Regions from separate parts of the Afifella sp. YEN Y35 genome, predicted to be linked through region 2. Evidence: predicted binding sites of a transcription regulator. Region 2 holds the regulator's gene; each other region holds the start of a gene.

Region 1 (3,233 bases), 1.5 Mb from region 2:
CTGTCGTCGAGGCGGTGACAAGTGGTGCGTCGCGCAGATGGTTCAAATGGTGCATGGCGAGCTTTAAGACGGCACGAAATGAAATTCTAAGCGTTTGCTGTTAGGAAAAGCGCCGGAAGAAAAGGCTTCTGAAGGAGGGCGCATGCAGGCCACCGTTCTGGTTGCCGGCGGCAACGGCTACATCGGCAGCCATGTCGTGGTCGAGCTGGCACGGGCGGGCTATCGGCCCGTCATCGTCGACAATCTCGCCAATTCGCATCCCGAGGCTGCGCGCCGGGTCGGCCAGATCGCCGGGGCGGAGATCCCCCTCCTCGTCGGTGACATTCGCGACGCAGCTTTTCTCGACCGAGTTTTCATCGAAAACACGATCGACGTCGTCATCCATCTCGCCGGCCTCAAGGCTGTGGGCGAATCCGTGGAGAAGCCGCTCGCCTACTACGATGTGAATGTCGGCGGTGCCGTCTCGCTGTTTGAGGCGATGGCCCGCCACACGGCGACACGGCTCGTCTTTTCGTCCTCGGCCACCGTCTATGGGGAACCGCAGACCGTGCCGATCGACGAGAGCTTTCCGGTGGGCGGGGTCACCAACCCCTATGGTCGAACCAAGATGATGATCGAGGAGATCATCACCGATACGGTCGCCGCCGACATGGCCTGGCAGGCGATCAGCCTGCGTTATTTCAATCCCGTCGGCGCCCATGAGAGCGCACTCATCGGCGAAGATCCGATGGGCATTCCGAACAATCTCTTTCCCTATATCGCCCAGGTCGCGGTCGGGCGGCGGGACCATCTGCGCGTCTTCGGCGGCGATTATCCGACCCACGACGGCACCGGTGTGCGCGATTACATCCATGTCGTCGATCTCGCCCGGGCTCATGTGAAGGCGACGGAAGCGCTTCTTTCCGGCGGGGTGGCGCCCGGCACGCACCGGCCGATCAATCTCGGCACCGGCCGGGGCTACAGCGTCCTCGACACCGTGAAGGCCTGGCGGCGAGCCACCAACCGGTCGATCCCTTACGAGATCGTGGAGCGCCGCGCCGGCGACATCGCCACATGCTACGCCGACCCGAAGCTCGCAGCCGAACTTCTCGGCTGGCAGGCCGATCTGGATCTCGACGCCATGTGCCGCGATCACTGGCGGTGGCAGAGTCAGAACCCGAACGGCTACACCGGAGATTGAGCCCGAGCCTCAGAGAGCTCAGTCGAGCCGGACCGGGTTTGACCACGCAAGACGCCCGGCCGCATCGGCAACGATGAGGCGGAACCAATCACCTTCGAAACGCTCGCTCGACAGGCGTACGCGCGTCAGGTCCCGCCCCCATTGGTTCTCCGATTTCGCGCCACGACCGACAAGGGCGACATTGACCGCCGGCGAGCATTCCACCAGCACCTCGCCATCGGCGATGGAAAACCCTTCGATCACTGGACCCTGGCTGGAATAGAAAAGGCCGGCCTTGAGCGCCTCCAAAAGCGCTTCGGGCGTGTTCTCCGCAGCCTTCACCATCACCCAGGCTGCGAGCCCTTCCTCATATTTGAAATGCGTATCGTCGGACGCAAAGGCGGAGAGCGCATAGCCTTCGTTCAGGAGCTCATCGAGAAGATAGGTCCCGTCGGCACGCGCGGTTTCGAGATCGCAGGTGTAATTGTAGATCTCGACGGAATGGGCATGCGCCGCCATCGCACGGCCGTCTTCGATCGTGAGACCGGACCATTGCGGATGGGCGATCCCGACGAAGGCGCCCGCCTCACGCGCCCGCTTCGCGAGCGCGAGCCCGTCCTCGGCCTTGCCGGTCGCCTCGAAATCTTCAGGCAGCCCGGCGGCCAGAATATGCCACAGCTCGCCATGGCTGGTCGCATCGGCATGAAGTTCGGCACCGAGAAGCGTCGTGAAGCCCGTGCTGCGAAACAGCCGCGTATCCGTGACCGGAAAATCGAAGCGGCTGAGAAAATGATCCGACAGGCAGAGAAAATCGTAGCCGGCGTCGCGGTAATGGGCGCAGACCGCCTCAGGCGACAGCCCCCCGTCCGAGCGGTCGGAATGTGTGTGAAGATTGCCGCGCCAGAAACGGCCCGGCGCCTGAAATGCCCGCATACCCATGGAGAACCCCCTCACTCAACCGAGGAGAAGCGATATGACGCCTCCATGGCAAGGCAATGACAGAAGGAGGATGAGCGCGCGTGCGATCGAAACTGGTTTCGACGAATGCCCCTCAGGCGGCCTCACTCGTCAAATTCCAGCCGAGCTGGCTCGAAATCTGCCGGGCAGCCGCCATGTTGCGCTGGATGATGGCGGCGAACGCGGCGCCGCGCGCATCCATGCCGGCGACCGAAACGCCGAGCCCGCCAAGCACATTGCCGCTCGCATCGCGGATCGGCGCGGCCGTGCACACCGTCGCCGGGCGAAATTCGCGGTCGTCGACGGCATATCCCTGCACGGCAACGGCAGCGATCTCCCGGCGCAATCTCGCCTCGTCCGTGATGGTATTGTCCGTGTAGGAGCGGATTTCCACTCGCGCCAGAAGCGCATCGAGAGCAGACGGTGACAGTCCCGCGAGGAGCACCTTGCCGAGCGCGGTGCAATGGGCGGGACGATGGCTCACAGTATGAGACGGAAGGCGGCCCTGCGGCTCCGCCTTTTCCAGATAGCAGATCTGGCCGTCGACAAGCGTCGCGATTTGGACCGTCTGGCCGATGGTGGCGCACAAATCCCGCATGATGGGACGCGCGAGGCTCGTGAGCTCGCCGCGCGATTGCGCACCGGGCTGCAGACGCGCGAGGCTCGGACCGATGCTCCAGGTGCGCGTCTTCGGCCGCCAAAGCGCATAGCCGCCATCCGCCAAACTGCGCAAAATGCGCAAAACAGTACTTTTATGCAGACCGACGCTGCGACTGACTTCCGTTAGGGAAAGCGGCTCCTCGGCCGCGGCCAGAACTTCCAGGATGCCGAGCGAACGATGCAGCACCTGGATGGAAGATCCGGACGAAGCGCGCGCATTTCCTGCACTTTCGTCGCCATTTGATTGATCCACCGTGACACCGCTCATCTTCTTAATCCCGACACGTGCCGCAGGAAATCGGCACCTCATAGGCCAATCATCGCGCCGTCCATGCAGTCTCGCACGACCGACTGCACGCACATTCGCCTCTGCAAAGGCAGCCACAAAGCCAAGCCACCAGCAAAGGCGAGGAGGAATGAGCCATTCTTCTGATCAAATTTCAAGTATCATATGGTG
Region 2 (3,233 bases):
AAAATGCGCGCCGAGAAAGTGTCCGTCCATTACGCCGAAAAGCAGGCTCTGTTCGACGTCGATCTCGACGTGCCGGAAAATCAGGTCATCTCGCTGATCGGCCCGTCAGGCTGCGGAAAATCCACCTTCCTCAGATGCCTCAACCGGATGAACGACACGATCGACATCGCGCGCGTCTCCGGCCACATCACGCTCGACGGCGAGAACATCTACGACAAATCGCTCGACGTCGTGGAGCTCAGGGCCCGGGTCGGCATGGTCTTCCAGAAGCCGAACCCGTTCCCGAAGTCGATCTTCGAGAACGTCGCCTACGGGCCGCGCATTCACGGCCTCGCCTCCGGCAAGCGCGACCTCGAAGAGATCGTCGCCACGAGCCTGCAGCGCGCCGGCCTCTTCAACGAGGTGAAAGACCGGCTCGACGAACCCGGCACCGGCCTCTCCGGCGGCCAGCAGCAGCGCCTTTGCATCGCCCGCGCGATCGCCGTGAACCCGGAAGTCATCCTGATGGACGAGCCGTGCTCGGCACTCGACCCCATCGCCACCGCCAAGGTGGAAGAGCTGATCGACGAATTGCGCGAGAACTATACGATCGTCATCGTCACGCATTCGATGCAGCAGGCGGCGCGCGTCTCGCAGCGCACGGCCATGTTCCATCTGGGTTATCTCGTCGAGGAGGGGCCGACGGACATGATGTTCACCAACCCCACCGACAAGCGCACCCAGGACTACATCACAGGCCGCTTCGGCTAATCGGGAGAGGAGTGAGCCCCGTGTCTGAACATATCGTCACCTCCTATGACGAGGAATTGCGGGAACTCGCCCGCTCCATCGCCGAAATGGGCGGTCTCGTCGAACAGCAGCTCGACGAGGCGGTGAATGCGCTGTTGAGCACCAATGCGCAGCTCGCCCAGGACGTCATCCTCGGCGACCGCCAGATCAACCAGATGCACTACCAGATCGAAGAGCGGGCGATCCTCGTCATCGCCAAGCGCCAGCCGATGGCCCAGGATCTGCGCGAAACCGTCGCCGCGATCCGCATTTCGCACGATCTGGAACGCGTCGGCGACCTCGGCAAGAACATCGCCAAGCGCGCGCTCGCCATCGAAGACCAGCGGATGAACCACCAGCTTCGCCGCGGTGTCGAACATCTGGCGAGCCTCGGCCTGCGCCAGCTCAAGGACGTGCTCGACGCCTATGGCTCGCGCGACGTGCAGAAGGCGATCTCGGTGTGGCGCTCCGACGACGAGATCGACGCCATGTATGTGTCGCTGTTTCGCGAGATGCTCACCTACATGATGGAAGATCCGCGCAATATCGGCATGTGCACGCATCTTCTCTTCTGCGCCAAGAACATCGAGCGCATCGGCGACCACGCCACCAACATCGCCGAGACGATCACCTATCTCGTCACCGGCAAACAGATGGAACGCGCGGCGACTGCGCCGTCCGCGGGCTGACGGAGTGAGCCATGCAGGTGCCCCGGATTCTCGTCGTCGAGGATGAAGAACCGCTGACGCTGCTTCTGCGCTACAACCTGGAGGCGGAAGGCTATTCCGTCGACACGGTGGGGCGCGGCGACGATGCGGAGCTGCGCCTTCTGGAAGAGGCGCCCGACCTCCTCGTGCTCGATTGGATGCTGCCGGGCCTTTCCGGCATCGAACTCTGCCGCCGCGTCAGAATGCGCGAGGCCACCTCAAAACTCCCCGTCATCATGCTGACGGCGCGCGGCGAGGAAGACGAACGCATCCGCGGGCTCGCCACCGGCGCCGACGATTATGTCGTCAAACCCTTCTCGGTGCCGGAGCTGATGGCACGCGTGAAGGCACTCCTGCGCCGCACGCGCCCGGAAATGGTCGCCGACAAGCTCGCCGCCGGCGATCTCGAACTCGACCGCGGCACCTTCCGCGTCTTCCGCGGGGGGCGCGAGATCCATCTCGGCCCGACGGAATTCCGGCTTCTGGAATTCCTGATGCGCAGCCCGGGGCGCGTCTTCACCCGCGAGCAGCTCTTGAACGGCGTCTGGGGCCGCGACGTCTATGTCGACGAACGCACCGTCGATGTGCATGTCGGCCGCCTCAGAAAGGCGATCAACCGCGGCCGCATGCGCGACCCGATCCGCACCGTCCGCGGCGCCGGCTACGCCCTCAACGAACAGTTCGTCACCACCTGATTTTTCCGGAAATCCGCGCAGCAGGCACCCTTCCTCTCCCCTCTGGGGAGAGGTGCCCGCGCAGCGGGCGGTGAGGGGTGGACGAAGAACGGATCTCGGCGCGGGATGAAAGCCCACCCCTCATCCGGCGGGCTTCGCCCGCCACCTTCTCCCCACAGGGGAGAAGAACGGGAGCGCTGCAACGCCCTTGCGGCGAGAAGCGTGTCCGCGCGGCTCCCGCACGAGGCAGCGAGAGCTTCTTCGTTGTGGCTTCGCACCAGCGAAGGCCAGAACGTGCTCTCATCAGTGCCGTCGCAATGACCCTTATCGCTGCGATTTCCGTGGCCGCTACGATTTCCGTGGCCGTTGCAATTGAGAACAGCGTCGGCTGGACCCTCCATTCCTCTCCCCTCTGGGGAGAGGTGCCCGCGAAGCGGGCGGTGAGGGGTGGACGAAGAACGGATCTCGGCGCGGAATGAAAGCCCACCCCTCATCCGGCGGGCTTCGCCCGCCACCTTCTCCCCACAGGGGAGAAGAACGGGAGCCCGCTGCAATGCCCTTGCGGCGAGAAGCGTGTCCGCGCGGCTCCCGCACGAGGCAGCGAGAGCTTCTTCGTTCGCCTGTGGCTTCGCACCAGCGAAGGCCACGAACGTGCTCTCATCAGTGCCGTCGCAATGACCCTTATCGCTGCGATGTCCGTGGCCGCTACGATTGAAGAACAGCGCCTGCAGCAGGCTCCATTCCTCTCCCCTCCCCTTTGTGCTTGGGGGGAGAGGTGCCCGCGCAGCGGGCGGTGAGGGGTGGACGAAGAACGGATCTCGGCGCGGGATAAAAGCCCACCCCTCATCCGGCGGGCTCTGCCCGCCACCTTCTCCCCAGAGGGGAGAAGAACTGGAGCGCGCTGCAACGCCCTTGCGTCAGATGCGCTCGTCATCCGCAAGGCGAGATGAAGAGCGTCCAGCAGGCACCCCGCCGAAAACCGCTATTTCGTCCCGTACATGCGGTCGCCGGCATCGCCGAGGCCCGGCAGAATATAGCCGTGATCGTTCAAATGGCTGTCGATCGCGGCCGTCACCACCGGCAC
Region 3 (3,233 bases), 1.5 Mb from region 2:
CTCGTATTCGTCGCCCGGATGCGAGATCGCATCCTTGACCGACTGATAGTAGTAGCCGCCACCATCGGTCAGCGTGCCGGAGCGCTCGAGCGACCAGGTGATGATCCGAAGTCCCGCCTCCTTCGCAGCCTTCGCATAGGCGGACGGCACGATCTCTCCCGCCTCGTCGAGGGTGAGGAGCATATGGCTCGGCGGCGCGATGATCTTCACGCCCTCGTCGGCAAGCTCCTGCATCGACGGCTCAAACGTCTCCGGATTGTTGGCATCGAAGCCTTCGAGCGTCTCGTCACGATCATCGAGAAAGACACCCTGCTTGCCGAACTCCGGATCGTTCTTGATCCAGAAGAGAATGTCGCGGAGCTGGAAGGATTGCGGATAGACGTCGCTCGGATCGACGCCCGCCTCCTTGTATTCGTCGATCATCTGCTGGGCGTAGTCATCCTGGGTGTACTCACCCTCGAACGGCATCTCCACGCTCGGCTCCTTGAGCTCGGGCGTGAACTTGACCCCGAGATCCTTGAAGAGCGCGATCGATTCCTTGTGGGACATCAGCTCGCCGTTCGTGGCGTAGAGGTCGGTGCGCCAGGACGGCGTCGCATCCATGAATTCGGCAACGCTCGTCGCATCCGGATTGCCCGCATCCATTTTGCCCTTGAGCGACTTGAACTCCGCAAGCGTCAGATCGGACGTGCAGCACTTCACCTCAGCCTTCTTGTCGCCGGAGGCCGGGCTGAACGGGGTCGTGCATTTCGCAGCGAGATCGTCGTGGGCGAGAATATCGGTCGTCGTGGCGAGATCGCATTGCGAATGCCGGCAGACGAGCTCGCGATCCTTGGTGAAGGCGACGTCGCATTCGATGATGCCGGCCCCCATCACGGCCGCCGCCTGATAGGACTGGCGGGTGTGTTCGGGAAACTGCATCGGCGCACCGCGATGGCCGATGGAAAAAGCCGTGCGATAGAACGGCCCAGTCTCGCAGGCCTTCAGCGCATCCTTGAGCTCGCCCTCGTCCATGTCGTTGACGAGATAGAAAGGCCGCGGGCCGAGCTGCGCCTGCGGACGCGCATCCTGCGGGTGGGAATCCTGGGCGAGCGCATCGGCTGCAAAGCCGCAGACCACACCCAAAAGGGCGCCGGCGGCAAAGGCCGAACGAACGAGAACGTGCTTCATGGGCTAATTTTCCTCGATGGCAAACGCGATGGCAAAGCGGACCGCACAAGGCCGAGACCTCGCATAGACGCGGGGCGCAAACACGAAATGTCGCGCGGATGACGGGAAGATGAAGCATCGAAGGAAGAACCGTCCCGGCGTCAGCGCGTGAGATAATCGCTAAACGTCAGAACGAAGAGCGCGACGAGCCACAGGCCCGAGGCGCCGGCTGCAAGGCGCAACAGCGCGCCGGATCTGGAGAGATGCATGAAAACCACTGAGGAAAGGCCCGCCATCACAACGGCGACCGCAAGATTGACGACCACCTTCCAGATGCCGATCGGCCAATAGGCGACCCACCAGGAGGCGAGGAAGAGCACCATCAGCGCCGCCCAGACGAAAAATTCGGGAAAGAGAAGCTGCCGCAGGTCAGGCTCACGCCGATCGTTCCGCCCCGCCATCATGACCGCCCCACGAGATAGAGAAGCGGGTAAAGAAAGATCCAGATCGTGTCGACGAAGTGCCAGTAGAGGCCCACGACCTCGATTGTGCTGGTCTTGTCGGGCACGACACGCCCGCGATGGACGAGGATCGCGACGACCGCCCAGGCCCCGAGCCCGATCGCCATATGGAGAGCATGGATGCCGGTCATCGCCCAGTAGAAGGAGACGAAGATCACGGCGTGTTCCGAAAGGTCGAAGAGAGGGTCGCCCGGGACGAAATGGCTCTCGATGTCGTGGTGGTATTCGTAGCCCTTGAGCGCCAGGAAGACGAGGCCGAGCGCGATCGTCGCCGCAATCAGCCTGACGACGAGGCGCGAACGCCCGAATTCCGCGGCCTTCACGGCAAGTGCGGCGGTCAGACTCGAAATCAGGAGAATTGCCGTATTGGCACTGCCGATGAGGACGAGCGTCTCGCGTCCGGCCTCCTCGAACGCGGCCGGATAGGCCATGCGATAAAGCGTATAGCCGAGAAAGATCGCGCCGAAGAACAAGACCTCGGTGCCGAGGAAAATCCACATGCCGAACTCGGCCGCCTGCCGCTGCTGGCCACGGTCGTCGAACTGTTCGGCAACAATGCCAGCGAAGGGGCTGATCTCACGCATCCTTCGGTGTCCCCTCCGGGTGGTAATTGTAGGGATCCTCGCGGACGACCGGCGTGGAAAAGAAATTGTGCTGGGGCGGCGGAGAAGCCGTCGTCCATTCGAGCCCCGTCGCCTTCCAGGGATTGGCCGAGGCAACGCGCCCAAAGAAAAGCGACCAGCCGAGATAGAAGAGCGGCATCAGATAGGCGACGGCCAGAAGCACGGCGCCGAGCGTCGAGGCGACGTGGAACATCTGAAACTCCGGCGCATAGGCATGGTAGCGCCGCGGCATCCCGAGATAGCCGAGTATGTATTGCGGGAAAAAGGTGGTGTTGAAGCCGACGAACATCATGATCGCCGCCGCCTGCGCCCAGCGTTCCGGATAAAGCCGGCCGGTGATCTTCGGCCACCAGAAATGCAGGCCTCCGAAGAAGGCCGACACCATGCCGCCGACCATGATGTAGTGGAAGTGGGCCACGACGAAGTAGGTGTCGTGCACATGGAGATCGATCGGCACGGAGGCGAGAAAGAGCCCCGTCAGACCGCCCATGGTGAAGAGGCCGACGAAGCCGAGCGCATAGAGCATCGGCGCCTCGAAGGTGATGCGGCCCCGAAACAGCGTCGCCGTCCAGTTGAAGACTTTGATCGCCGAGGGCACCGCCACCATGAAGGAGAGGAACGAGAAGACGAGGTTCGCATAGGACGACTGGCCCGAGACGAACATGTGGTGGCCCCAGACGAAGAAACCGATGACGGCGATCGCGAGGATCGCGAGGACCATCGCCGTGTAGCCGAAGACGCGGCGCCGCGCGAAGCAGGTGATGATCTCCGAGACGACGCCCATGCCCGGCAGGATCATGATGTAGACGGCCGGATGCGAGTAGAACCAGAAAAGATGCTGGAAGAGCAGCGGATCGCCGCCCCGCGTGGGATCGAAGATGGCAAGCCCGAACCAGCGTTCCCCCACGATCAGGAGGAGTGCCATGGCGAGCACCGGCGT

What was found. The regulator PhoB, encoded in region 2, activates phosphate uptake and scavenging genes when phosphate is short. The targets are predictions, from matches to a motif close to TGTCATNNANCTGTCAT.
Region 1: the regulator PhoB is predicted to act here: its motif matches at 2,133-2,149, upstream of ACK8CP_RS00440 (CehA/McbA family metallohydrolase).
Region 3: the regulator PhoB is predicted to act here: its motif matches at 1,258-1,274, upstream of ACK8CP_RS00515 (glycerophosphodiester phosphodiesterase family protein).

The regions. Positions count from the first base shown of each region.
Region 1 is NZ_CP180203.1:95,330-98,562, reverse strand. Features, by position in the region: gene ACK8CP_RS00450 (SDR family oxidoreductase) at 1-18, shown strand, start outside; gene galE (UDP-glucose 4-epimerase GalE) at 143-1,180, shown strand; gene ACK8CP_RS00440 (CehA/McbA family metallohydrolase) at 1,199-2,098, opposite strand; gene ACK8CP_RS00435 (IclR family transcriptional regulator) at 2,211-3,044, opposite strand.
Region 2 is NZ_CP180203.1:2,738,324-2,741,556, forward strand. Features, by position in the region: gene pstB (phosphate ABC transporter ATP-binding protein PstB) at 4-750, shown strand; gene phoU (phosphate signaling complex protein PhoU) at 771-1,457, shown strand; gene phoB (phosphate regulon transcriptional regulator PhoB) at 1,475-2,170, shown strand; gene upp (uracil phosphoribosyltransferase) at 3,132-3,233, opposite strand, start outside.
Region 3 is NZ_CP180203.1:109,718-112,950, reverse strand. Features, by position in the region: gene ACK8CP_RS00515 (glycerophosphodiester phosphodiesterase family protein) at 1-1,170, opposite strand, end outside; gene ACK8CP_RS00510 (cytochrome C oxidase subunit IV family protein) at 1,311-1,613, opposite strand; gene ACK8CP_RS00505 (cytochrome c oxidase subunit 3) at 1,610-2,254, opposite strand; gene ctaD (cytochrome c oxidase subunit I) at 2,247-3,233, opposite strand, start outside.